Regions from separate parts of the Phytobacter diazotrophicus genome, predicted to be linked through region 1. Evidence: predicted binding sites of a transcription regulator. Region 1 holds the regulator's gene; the other holds the start of a gene.
The links. The regulator LexA, encoded in region 1, represses DNA repair genes until DNA is damaged. The targets are predictions, from matches to a motif close to TNCTGTATGTACATACAGNA.

Region 2: the regulator LexA is predicted to act here: its motif matches at 2,863-2,882, upstream of metR (HTH-type transcriptional regulator MetR).

What each region holds. Positions count from the first base shown of each region.
Region 1 is NZ_CM125428.1:5,283,171-5,288,249, reverse strand. It holds gene plsB (glycerol-3-phosphate 1-O-acyltransferase PlsB) at 1-1,476, opposite strand, end outside; gene ACS0RQ_RS25585 (diacylglycerol kinase) at 1,607-1,975, shown strand; gene lexA (transcriptional repressor LexA) at 2,084-2,698, shown strand; gene ACS0RQ_RS25575 (hypothetical protein) at 2,673-2,861, opposite strand; gene ACS0RQ_RS25570 (CsbD family protein) at 2,959-3,168, shown strand; gene zur (zinc uptake transcriptional repressor Zur) at 3,275-3,790, opposite strand; gene ACS0RQ_RS25560 (conjugal transfer protein TraF) at 4,063-5,079, shown strand, end outside.
Region 2 is NZ_CM125428.1:5,418,172-5,423,250, reverse strand. It holds gene pldB (lysophospholipase L2) at 1-185, shown strand, start outside; gene yigL (sugar/pyridoxal phosphate phosphatase YigL) at 211-1,011, shown strand; gene ACS0RQ_RS26210 (carboxylate/amino acid/amine transporter) at 1,091-1,990, shown strand; gene metR (HTH-type transcriptional regulator MetR) at 1,878-2,831, opposite strand; gene metE (5-methyltetrahydropteroyltriglutamate--homocysteine S-methyltransferase) at 3,063-5,079, shown strand, end outside.

The DNA of each region.
Region 1 (5,079 bases):
AGGATCGATAGACTCGCGCCACTCCGGCACCCGGTGGTTCAGGTAGTTCATCAGCGGGATAGGCTCGCCGAAGTTCACATAACCCTGACCGAGATTACGCAGCTTGCTCAAACCGCGTATCATCTGGGCAAAACCTTCTTTCTCTTTCGTCGCGCCACGCAGCTCTTTGGCGTAAGTCCCCACCTCCATGACATGCTCATAACCAATGTAGATTGGCACCAGCGTGATTGGACGGGTACCTCCACGCAGCATGGCCTGAATCGTCATAGAAAGCGTGCCGGTCTTCGGATCCAACAGACGGCCCGTACGGGAGCGCCCGCCTTCAACAAAGTATTCCACTGAGTAGCCACGGTTAAACAGTTCGCCCAGATACTCGCGGAAAACGGTCGAATAGAGTTTATTACCCTTAAAGGTACGGCGAATAAAGAACGCGCCCAGACGACGGAAAATGGGGCCCGCCGGCCAGAAGTTCAGGTTGATCCCGGCTGCAATATGCGGCGGTACCAGCCCCTGGTGATAGAGCACGTAGGAGAGCAGTAAATAGTCCATATGGCTGCGATGGCAGGGCACATAGACAATTTCATGGCCATCATGGGCGAGCTGACGAACACGCTCCGCGTTATGCACATTAATGCCCTGATACAGACGGTTCCAGGTAAAGCCGAGGATACGGTCTGACAGACGGATCATCTCGTAGGAGAAGTTCGCCGCAATCTCTTCCATCAGCGCAATTGCATTTTGCTGCGCTTTATCGTGGGAGATTTTTTTGCTGCGCGCTTCGTCTTCTACGGCGCGAGCGATGGCTTTGGAGGAGAGCAGCTTATTAAACAGGTCCTGACGGGCAGGTAAGCGTGGCCCCACAGCAGCCAGGCGCTGACGGGCAAAGTGCATACGCGCGACGCGTGCAAGTTTTTGCGCAATGGTTTTGTCCGTGCCGTGCTCGGTTGCCATACGGCGCAGCGAAACCGGCGGGGAGAAACGCACAAAGCTGTCGCGGCCAAGCCACGAGATCGCGAAAAATTTCTGAATACCGTTTAGCATACGCAGCGGCGGGTTGACCTCGCCCTTTTCGCGACCTGGAGAACGGCCGAACATCATCGACACAGGCACCATCTGAACATCCAAATCGGGATGGCTGCGGTGCAGATCGAGATAGTCATGGAACAGCTTGATCGACTCTTCTTTCGGCGTGTACCAGGTAAAGACACGTGGTCCGCCGTGAATAAAGATATAACGCGGCAGCTCCGCTCCGTCGATTTCAAGCGGTTCGAGGGGGTCGGGCAAATCGTGTGCCAGACACTGAGCGCGCAAGGTCAGCAAATCTGCCTTCGAGTTATAAGGCAAAACGTACATAATAGGGCGCGACGTATCGAGCCCTAATTCCTGGGCGGGTTCCGCCGGGATAGACTTGCTTTTTACCAGCACGCTTAATGGTAAATTAAGTAATTTGTAGTAAATTCGTGGCCAGCCGGACATAAACGATGTAAAGCCTCTGGTTAATAATGCCATTGCGCGGCAAGAATATCAGAAAGTCCGCAGAATTTCTTTTCTACCTCTATAAGCTTACATAGACATTGACGTTCATTACATAAAAAGGTTGTTTTTGATGGCCAACAATACCACTGGAATTACCCGCATTATTAAAGCGGCAGGCTATTCATGGAAAGGGGTGCGCGCAGCGTGGATTAACGAAGCTGCTTTTCGTCAGGAAGGTGTTGCGGTCGTTATTGCCATCATCATTGCGGCTTTTCTGGATGTAGATGCGATTACGCGCGTCCTGCTGATTGGCTCTGTCGTACTGGTGATGATTGTGGAAATCCTTAATAGTGCAATTGAAGCCGTGGTTGACCGTATTGGGTCTGAATTTCATGAACTCTCGGGGCGTGCGAAAGACATGGGGTCTGCTGCGGTATTGATGGCCATTCTCCTGGCACTGTTTACCTGGGTTTCTCTGCTGTGGGGCTATTTTCGATAGCGCTTCCAGAAATGCGTTAAGTCCGCGTTTTTTGCTTAATTTTGGTTTCAAAATCGCCTTTAACTGTATATACTCACAGCATAACTGTATATACACCCAGGGGGCGGAATGAAAGCTTTAACGGCCAGGCAGCAAGAGGTGTTCGATCTTATTCGCGATCGAATCAACCAGACAGGTATGCCGCCGACGCGTGCGGAGATCGCGCAACAGTTGGGGTTCCGTTCCCCAAACGCGGCAGAGGAACACTTGAAAGCGCTTGCGCGTAAGGGTGTTATCGAGATTGTATCCGGTGCGTCTCGCGGTATTCGTCTGTTGCTTGAAGAGGAAGAGGATATTGGGCTGCCGCTTATCGGGCGCGTCGCTGCTGGCGAACCTTTGCTGGCGCAACAGCACATTGAAGGGCACTATCAGGTCGATCCGTCTCTCTTCAAACCTAACGCTGATTTTCTGCTGCGCGTAAGCGGTATGTCGATGAAAGATATCGGCATCATGGATGGCGATCTGCTGGCAGTGCATAAAACCCAGGATGTTCGCAACGGGCAGGTTGTTGTAGCGCGTATTGACGATGAAGTGACGGTCAAGCGGCTTAAAAAGCAGGGCAATACCGTGCAGCTATTGCCTGAAAACAGTGAGTTTTCCCCTATTGTCGTTGACCTGCGCGATCACAACTTCACCATTGAAGGTCTGGCGGTTGGCGTTATCCGCAATGGTGAATGGCTGTAATAGCCTTCTGAGCCGTGGCGGCATGCCTGCTGTCACGGTTGCTTGCTTTTCCTGACAAAGCTTTAATCTCTGTTTTATCCCGCTGATCTCGCTCGGTTTTGCTCCGCATATCTATTCCGGTAATTTGCTTTCCGATGGTTAAAAATTCCGAATAAAGAATCATGGTCGCTATCCTTAACTACAATAATTATCACGTTCAGGATATTAAGAGCGTAACGAAAGGAATAACGCTGTTCATGACCAATGATGAGGAGACGACGATGAATAAAGACGAAGTCAGCGGCAACTGGAAACAATTCAAAGGTAAAGCAAAAGAACAGTGGGGTAAATTGACCGACGATGATATGACCATCATTGAAGGTAAACGCGACCAGTTGGTCGGTAAAATTCAGGAACGCTACGGCTACGCCAAAGATCAGGCAGAAAAAGAAGTCGTGGATTGGGAAACGCGGAACGATTACCGCTGGTAGCCTTCACATCCCCCCAATGTGTAACCCTCAATGGCTACCCTGCCCGAACGGTACATGGATGTACCACCCTTAATTGCCTTACCTGCTTAAAAGAGAAAAATCGCGCTTAGCGCGATTTTTTTTTCAACTGAATCGTGTGGTCATGATGACACTCGCCGGGGTGTCGACACGCTTCAACTTCTGCGCAATCAGCACATAATCCATGTGCTTCTATGACATTATGGCGCAGCGCAAAACCGCGTTTTGCCGCCAGCGCATGCATGATGTCTTCCACGCCCTCCGCTTGCTCCTCTTTTACCACACCGCAACGGTCACAAATAAACATCGCGGACGTGTGCGTCGGCTGATCGAAAAGATGACAAAGTACGTAGCTGTTAGTGGACTCTACTTTATGTACAAACCCTTGCTCTAAAAGGAAATCCAGCGCGCGATAGACCGTAGGAGGTTTGGCTTGCGGTTCTGCCTCACGCAGAAGATCGAGCAGGTCATAAGCGCTGATTGCCCCCTGCTGCAGACTCATCAGGCGTAACACTTCGAGGCGCTGAGGAGTCAGGCGCACGTTGCGTTGCACACACAGTTTTTCGGCCTGCGCGAGCATCTCTTGCGAAGTGGACTTATCCATAGGCGTTCTCTCATGAAATGGCAATATAAGCCCCCACTTTACCATGTTCTGTACTAAACGCCGAGATCACGACCGCGCCTTCACCTTTCGCAATCGCCATGTGTCTTCTATAAATATTGATGGTCACTTCATATAACAACATCTTCTGTAACGCTTTATTACATTCAGTAGAAATAGGATATTTTTTGGATGTTATTCGCAGCAATAGAGCCTCCCTGTCCATGTCACAACTAACAGGGTCATAAAACTCATTTGATTACGAGACGCATACTGTGAAAAACAATCTTAAACTTTCGGTGGTCGCTATCGCTGTCTCCTTTTTCGTGGCAAAGCAAGCCGGAGCGGCAAATACCTGGGCAGAGGCACGTAATGATGCGATGGGGGGAACAGGTGTTGCCTCCGCAAGTTACGGTAGTGGTGCATTCATTAACCCGGCGTTGCTGGCAAAAGCAAAACCGGAAGACAATGTTACGGTCATCTTACCGACCGTGGGTGCGCGGATAACTGATGAGGACAACCTGCGTGATGAAATTGATGATATCAGTAATAAGATCGATTATTACAAGGATATAGTTAATAACCTCACCCTGCGGGAAGTGCTGCTTAACCCCGTTAGTACTGTTGATCAGTTCCAGTCAGCGGCAAAAGATCTGGCGGATTCGCTTGATTATCTGGAGGGTAAAACCGCGAGTGCGAATGCCGGGGCCGGTATCGCCGTCACGATTCCTAACGATGTGTTGTCTGTTGCCTTTGTGACCAAAGGTTACGCGCATGCTCGCGTCAATTCGAATATTGATCAGGACGATATCACCTACCTTCGCAATATCCAGAACAGTGATACGGTAGCCACGGGCGTTGCCCTGGGGGCCATACTCTCACCTAATGGCTCAGGCGAAATCACAAAAAATCTTAACTCCACGGCATCAGGCCGTGCAGCCATCATTACGGATTTTGGTATCGCCATGGCGCACCAGTTTGACGTGGGCGGCGTTCCTCTTTCCGTAGGCGTTACGCCAAAATTGCAAAAGTCATGGATCTATAACTACACCACGTCGATTTATGATTACGACAAAAACCAATGGAACAACAGTAAGTACCGCAAGGACGACACGGGCTTTAACATTGATGTTGGCCTGGCGGCAGATTTAACAGATAACGTCACCGTCGGTCTGAGTGGACAAAACCTGGTCTCGCGTAACATCGACACCAAAGATGTTTTTATCACCAATGGCAGAACCGGTGAGGTTAAAAACTACAAAGACACCTACCAAATCAGCCCATTGGTCACC
Region 2 (5,079 bases), 140 kb from region 1:
AGCGTGTTGTAGATAACCGCATGCACGATCGCTTTTGTGAAATGCGCGCCGCGGCGGGCCACCCCTGTGAAGGGGGGAAGCCGCTTGTCATCAAGGGCGCGTACCATGAGATCCTCTTTGAAGAGGACGCCATGCGCTCAGTCGCGCTCAACGCCATCGTCGATTTTTTCGATCGGTATAACTAATGAATTATTGAGGTTAACGTTTCCTATGTATCAGGTTGTTGCGTCTGATTTAGACGGCACATTGCTCTCCCCCGACCATACACTCTCCCCTTACGCGAAAGAAACATTGAAGCTGCTCACCGAACGCGGAGTGAACTTCGTTTTTGCGACGGGCCGCCACCACGTGGATGTCGGGCAAATCCGCGATAACCTGGGGATCAAGGCGTACATGATCACCTCGAACGGTGCGCGGGTTCACGATACCGATGGCAATCTGGTGTTCACTCATAACCTGGATCGGGATATTGCCAGCGATCTGTTTGGCGTGGTGCATAACAACCCGGACATCATCACCAATGTGTATCGCGATGATGAATGGTTTATGAACCGCCACCGCCCGGATGAAATGCGTTTCTTCAAAGAGGCGATTTTCCAGTATTCCCTGTATGAGCCAGGCTTGCTGGAGCCTGAAGGCATCAGCAAAGTCTTCTTCACCTGCGAAAATCATGAGCAGTTGCTGCCGCTTGAGCAGGCGATTAATGCCCGTTGGGGCGATCGCGTGAACGTCAGTTTCTCGACGCTGACCTGTCTGGAGGTCATGGCCGGCGGTGTGTCGAAAGGACACGCGCTGGAAGCCGTTTCGAAGGCGCTTGGTTACAGTCTCAAAGAGTGCATCGCGTTTGGCGATGGCATGAACGATGCGGAAATGCTCTCCATGGCCGGTAAAGGGTGCATTATGGGCAATGCGCACCAGCGTCTGAAGGATTTGCATCCGGAGCTGGAAGTCATTGGCACCAACGCCGACAACGCCGTGCCGAATTACCTGCGTAAATTGTATTTGAGCTGATGAACTGGTTAATTATTGACCAGTTGTCAACCTGATACTCCGCTACAATGAGTGTTCCTTATTCTGAGAGACATTCATTGTGGCGTTACTCATCATCACTACGATCCTGTGGGCCTTTTCCTTTAGTCTGATTGGCGAGTACCTGGCCGGGCACGTCGACAGCTATTTTTCAGTGCTGATGCGCGTGGGGCTGGCGGCTCTGGTCTTCTTACCGTTCCTGCGCACCCGTGGACAAACGCTTAAAACGATCCTGCTCTACATGCTGGTGGGTGCGATGCAGCTTGGCATCATGTACCTGTTCAGCTTCCGTGCGTATGTCTATTTGAGTGTATCGGAGTTCCTGTTATTCACTGTTCTGACGCCGCTTTATATCACGCTGATTTATGATCTTCTCAGCAAGCGTCGTTTACGGTGGGGCTACGCCCTGAGTGCGCTACTGGCGGTGGTTGGCGCAGCGATTATCCGTTACGACAAAGTCAGCGATCACTTCTGGACGGGCCTGATGTTTGTGCAACTTGCCAATATCAGTTTTGCTATTGGTATGGTGGGTTATAAACGCCTGATGGAAACGCGCCCGATGCCACAGCACAACGCGTTTGCCTGGTTCTATCTTGGCGCCGCTATCGTTGCTGTTATCGCCTGGTTCCTGTTGGGTAACCCGCAAAAACTGCCGACCACCAACCTGCAATGGGGCATCCTGGTGTGGCTGGGCGTCGTGGCGTCCGGGCTGGGTTACTTTATGTGGAACTACGGGGCGACGCAGGTGGACGCCGGTACGCTTGGCATCATGAACAATGTGCATGTCCCGGCCGGGCTGCTGGTGAACCTTGCCATCTGGCAGGAGCAGCCGCACTGGCCGAGTTTTATCATTGGTGGGACGGTGATACTGGCCTCACTATGGGTGCATCGGCGCTGGGTCGCTCCGCGCTCCGCACAAAGGGCAGATGGTCACAGGCGTGGTTCCGCGCTGAGCGAATAAATGCCTCGGTGACCGGCTGGCGCTGCTCGCCATCGCGCACGGCAGCGTACAACCGGCTCCATAATCCCTCACCCAGGGTTTTGGTCACCACCAGACCCTGGCGTTCAAAACTTTCCACCACCCAGTGGGGCAGGGCGGCAATGCCCATCCGCGCCGCGACCATCTGAATCAACAGCAACGTATTGTCCACGCTTTTAAGCTGCGGGCTGATGCCTGCCGGTTGCAGGAAATGGCGCCAGATATCCAGGCGGCTACGCTGCACCGGATAAATAAGCAGTGTCTCGGTGGCGATATCTTCCGGGGTGATCCGTGTGCGTGAGGCCAGCGGGCTCTCCGGTGAAAGCACCAGCCGGACTTCAAAATCGAACATCGGCGAATAGTGCAAGCCACTGCGCGGCAGAATGTCCGAGGTCATCACCAGATCCAGCTCGCCCTGCTGGAGCGCGGGCTGTGGGTCGAAGGTAACGCCCGATTTGAAATCCATCTCGACATGCGGCCATTGGGTGCGAAAACTTTCCAGCGCCGGCGTCAGCCACTGAATACAGCTATGGCATTCAATCGCGATACGCAGGTGGGTCTGCTGTGGTTCATTGCAGGCCTGCAGTGCGCTACTGATTTGCGGCAGCACCTGATTGGCCAGTTGCAGCAGGATTTCCCCCTGCGGCGTAAAGCGTAAAGGCTGGCTTTTGCGCACAAAGAGTCGAAAGCCAAGGCGCTGTTCCAGATCGCTGAACTGGTGGGAAAGTGCGGATTGCGTCTGATGCAATGCCGCCGCTGCCGCAGCCAGCGACCCGCAGTTCCGTAACGCTTGTAGCGTTTTCAGATGTTTAATTTCGATCATGAAAGTCCTTCACTTCGGCATGACAAATTTGCGCTTGAGGAATATACAGTAACCGCCAAATATGGATGTGTAAACATCTGGATGGCTAAAACCTTTATCTTTCGAATTTATGGTGCGTTGGCCGCACTTTCTCACCCCAGTCACTTACATCAGTAAGCTCCTGGGGATGAGCAAGCTTGCCGCCTTCCCGAAATCCGAAATCTTTCGGATTGAAATTATGAGGCTCAAAAAATGACAATTATTAACCACACCCTCGGTTTTCCTCGCGTTGGCCTGCGTCGCGAGCTGAAAAAAGCGCAAGAAAGTTACTGGGCGGGTAACTCATCCCGTGACGCATTGCTGGCGACAGGGCGCGAACTGCGTGCGCGTCACTGGGAGCAGCAAAAAGCGGCGGGCATCGACCTGCTGCCGGTGGGGGATTTCGCCTGGTACGACCATGTTCTGACCACCAGCCTGATGCTCGGCAACGTCCCGGCTCGTCATCAGAACAGCGACGGCTCCGTTGATATCGACACCCTGTTCCGTATTGGCCGTGGCCGCGCACCGACCGGCGAACCCGCAGCCGCGGCAGAAATGACCAAATGGTTTAACACCAACTATCACTATATGGTGCCGGAGTTCACCAAAGGCCAGCCGTTCAAACTGACCTGGACGCAGTTGCTGGATGAAGTGGACGAAGCACTGGCGCTGGGCCACAAGGTGAAACCTGTCCTGCTGGGGCCGGTGACGTACCTGTGGCTGGGCAAAGTGAAAGGTGAGCAGTTTGACCGCCTGAGCCTGCTTAATGACATTCTGCCGGTCTACAAACAGGTACTGGCTGAACTGGCGAAACGCGGCGTCGAGTGGGTACAAATCGACGAACCTGCGCTGGTACTGGATCTGCCCCAGGTTTGGCTGGATGCCTTCAAACCGGCTTACGAGGCACTCGCAGGCCAGGTGAAACTGCTGCTGACTACCTATTTTGAAGGCGTAGCACCGAACCTCGACACCATCACCGCGCTGCCGGTACAGGGGCTGCACGTTGACCTGGTCCACGGTAAAGATGACGTTGCTGAATTGCACAAGCGCCTGCCTGCTGACTGGCTGCTCTCGGCAGGGCTGGTGAATGGACGTAACGTCTGGCGTGCCGATCTGAGCGCAAAATATGCACAGATTAAAGGAGTGGCAGGGAAGCGCCCGCTGTGGGTGGCCTCTTCATGTTCCCTGCTGCACAGCCCGATCGATTTGAACGTGGAGACGCGTCTGGATGCGGAAGTGAAGAGCTGGTTTGCCTTCGCCCTGCAAAAATGTGAAGAACTGGCGCTGCTGCGCGATGCGCTGAACAGCGGTGATACCGCTGCAATTGAGGCCTGGAGCGCCCCGATTCAGGCGCGCCGCCACTCCACCCGTGTGCACAATACCGCCGTTTCGCAGCGTCTGGCGGCCATCACCGCAGAAGACAGCCAGCGCACCAGCACTTATGAAGTCCGCGCCAAAGCACAGCGTGCCCGCTTTAACCTGCCCGCATGGCCGACGACGACCATCGGTTCATTCCCGCAGACCACCGAGATCCGTGGTCTACGACTGGACTTCAAAAAAGGCAATCTGGATGCCAACAACTACCGTACCGGTATCGCTGAACACATCAGGCAGGCGATTGTGGAGCAGGAGCGTTTAGGGCTGGACGTGCTGGTCCACGGTGAAGCCGAGCGTAATGACATGGTGGAATACTTTGGCGAGCATCTCGACGGCTTTGTCTTTACCCAGAACGGCTGGGTGCAGAGTTACGGCTCCCGCTGCGTGAAGCCGCCGGTGGTCATTGGCGATGTCAGCCGCCCGGAAGCGATTACCGTGGAGTGGGCGAAGTATGCCCAGTCCCTGACCAGTAAGCCGGTAAAAGGGATGCTGACGGGGCCGGTGACTATCCTGTGCTGGTCCTTCCCGCGTGAAGATGTGAGCCGTGAAACTATCGCCAAACAAATTGCGCTGGCGCTGCGTGACGAAGTCGCAGATCTGGAAGCCGCCGGTATCGGCATCATCCAGATTGACGAGCCGGCCCTGCGTGAAGGTCTGCCGCTGCGTCGCCGCGACTGGGATGCGTATCTGGAGTGGGGCGTGGAAGCTTTTCGCATCAGTGCGGCCGTGGCGAGGGATGAAACCCAGATTCACACCCACATGTGTTATTGCGAGTTTAACGACATCATGGACTCCATTGCCGCCCTGGACGCAGACGTGATCACCATTGAGACCTCGCGCTCGGATATGGAAT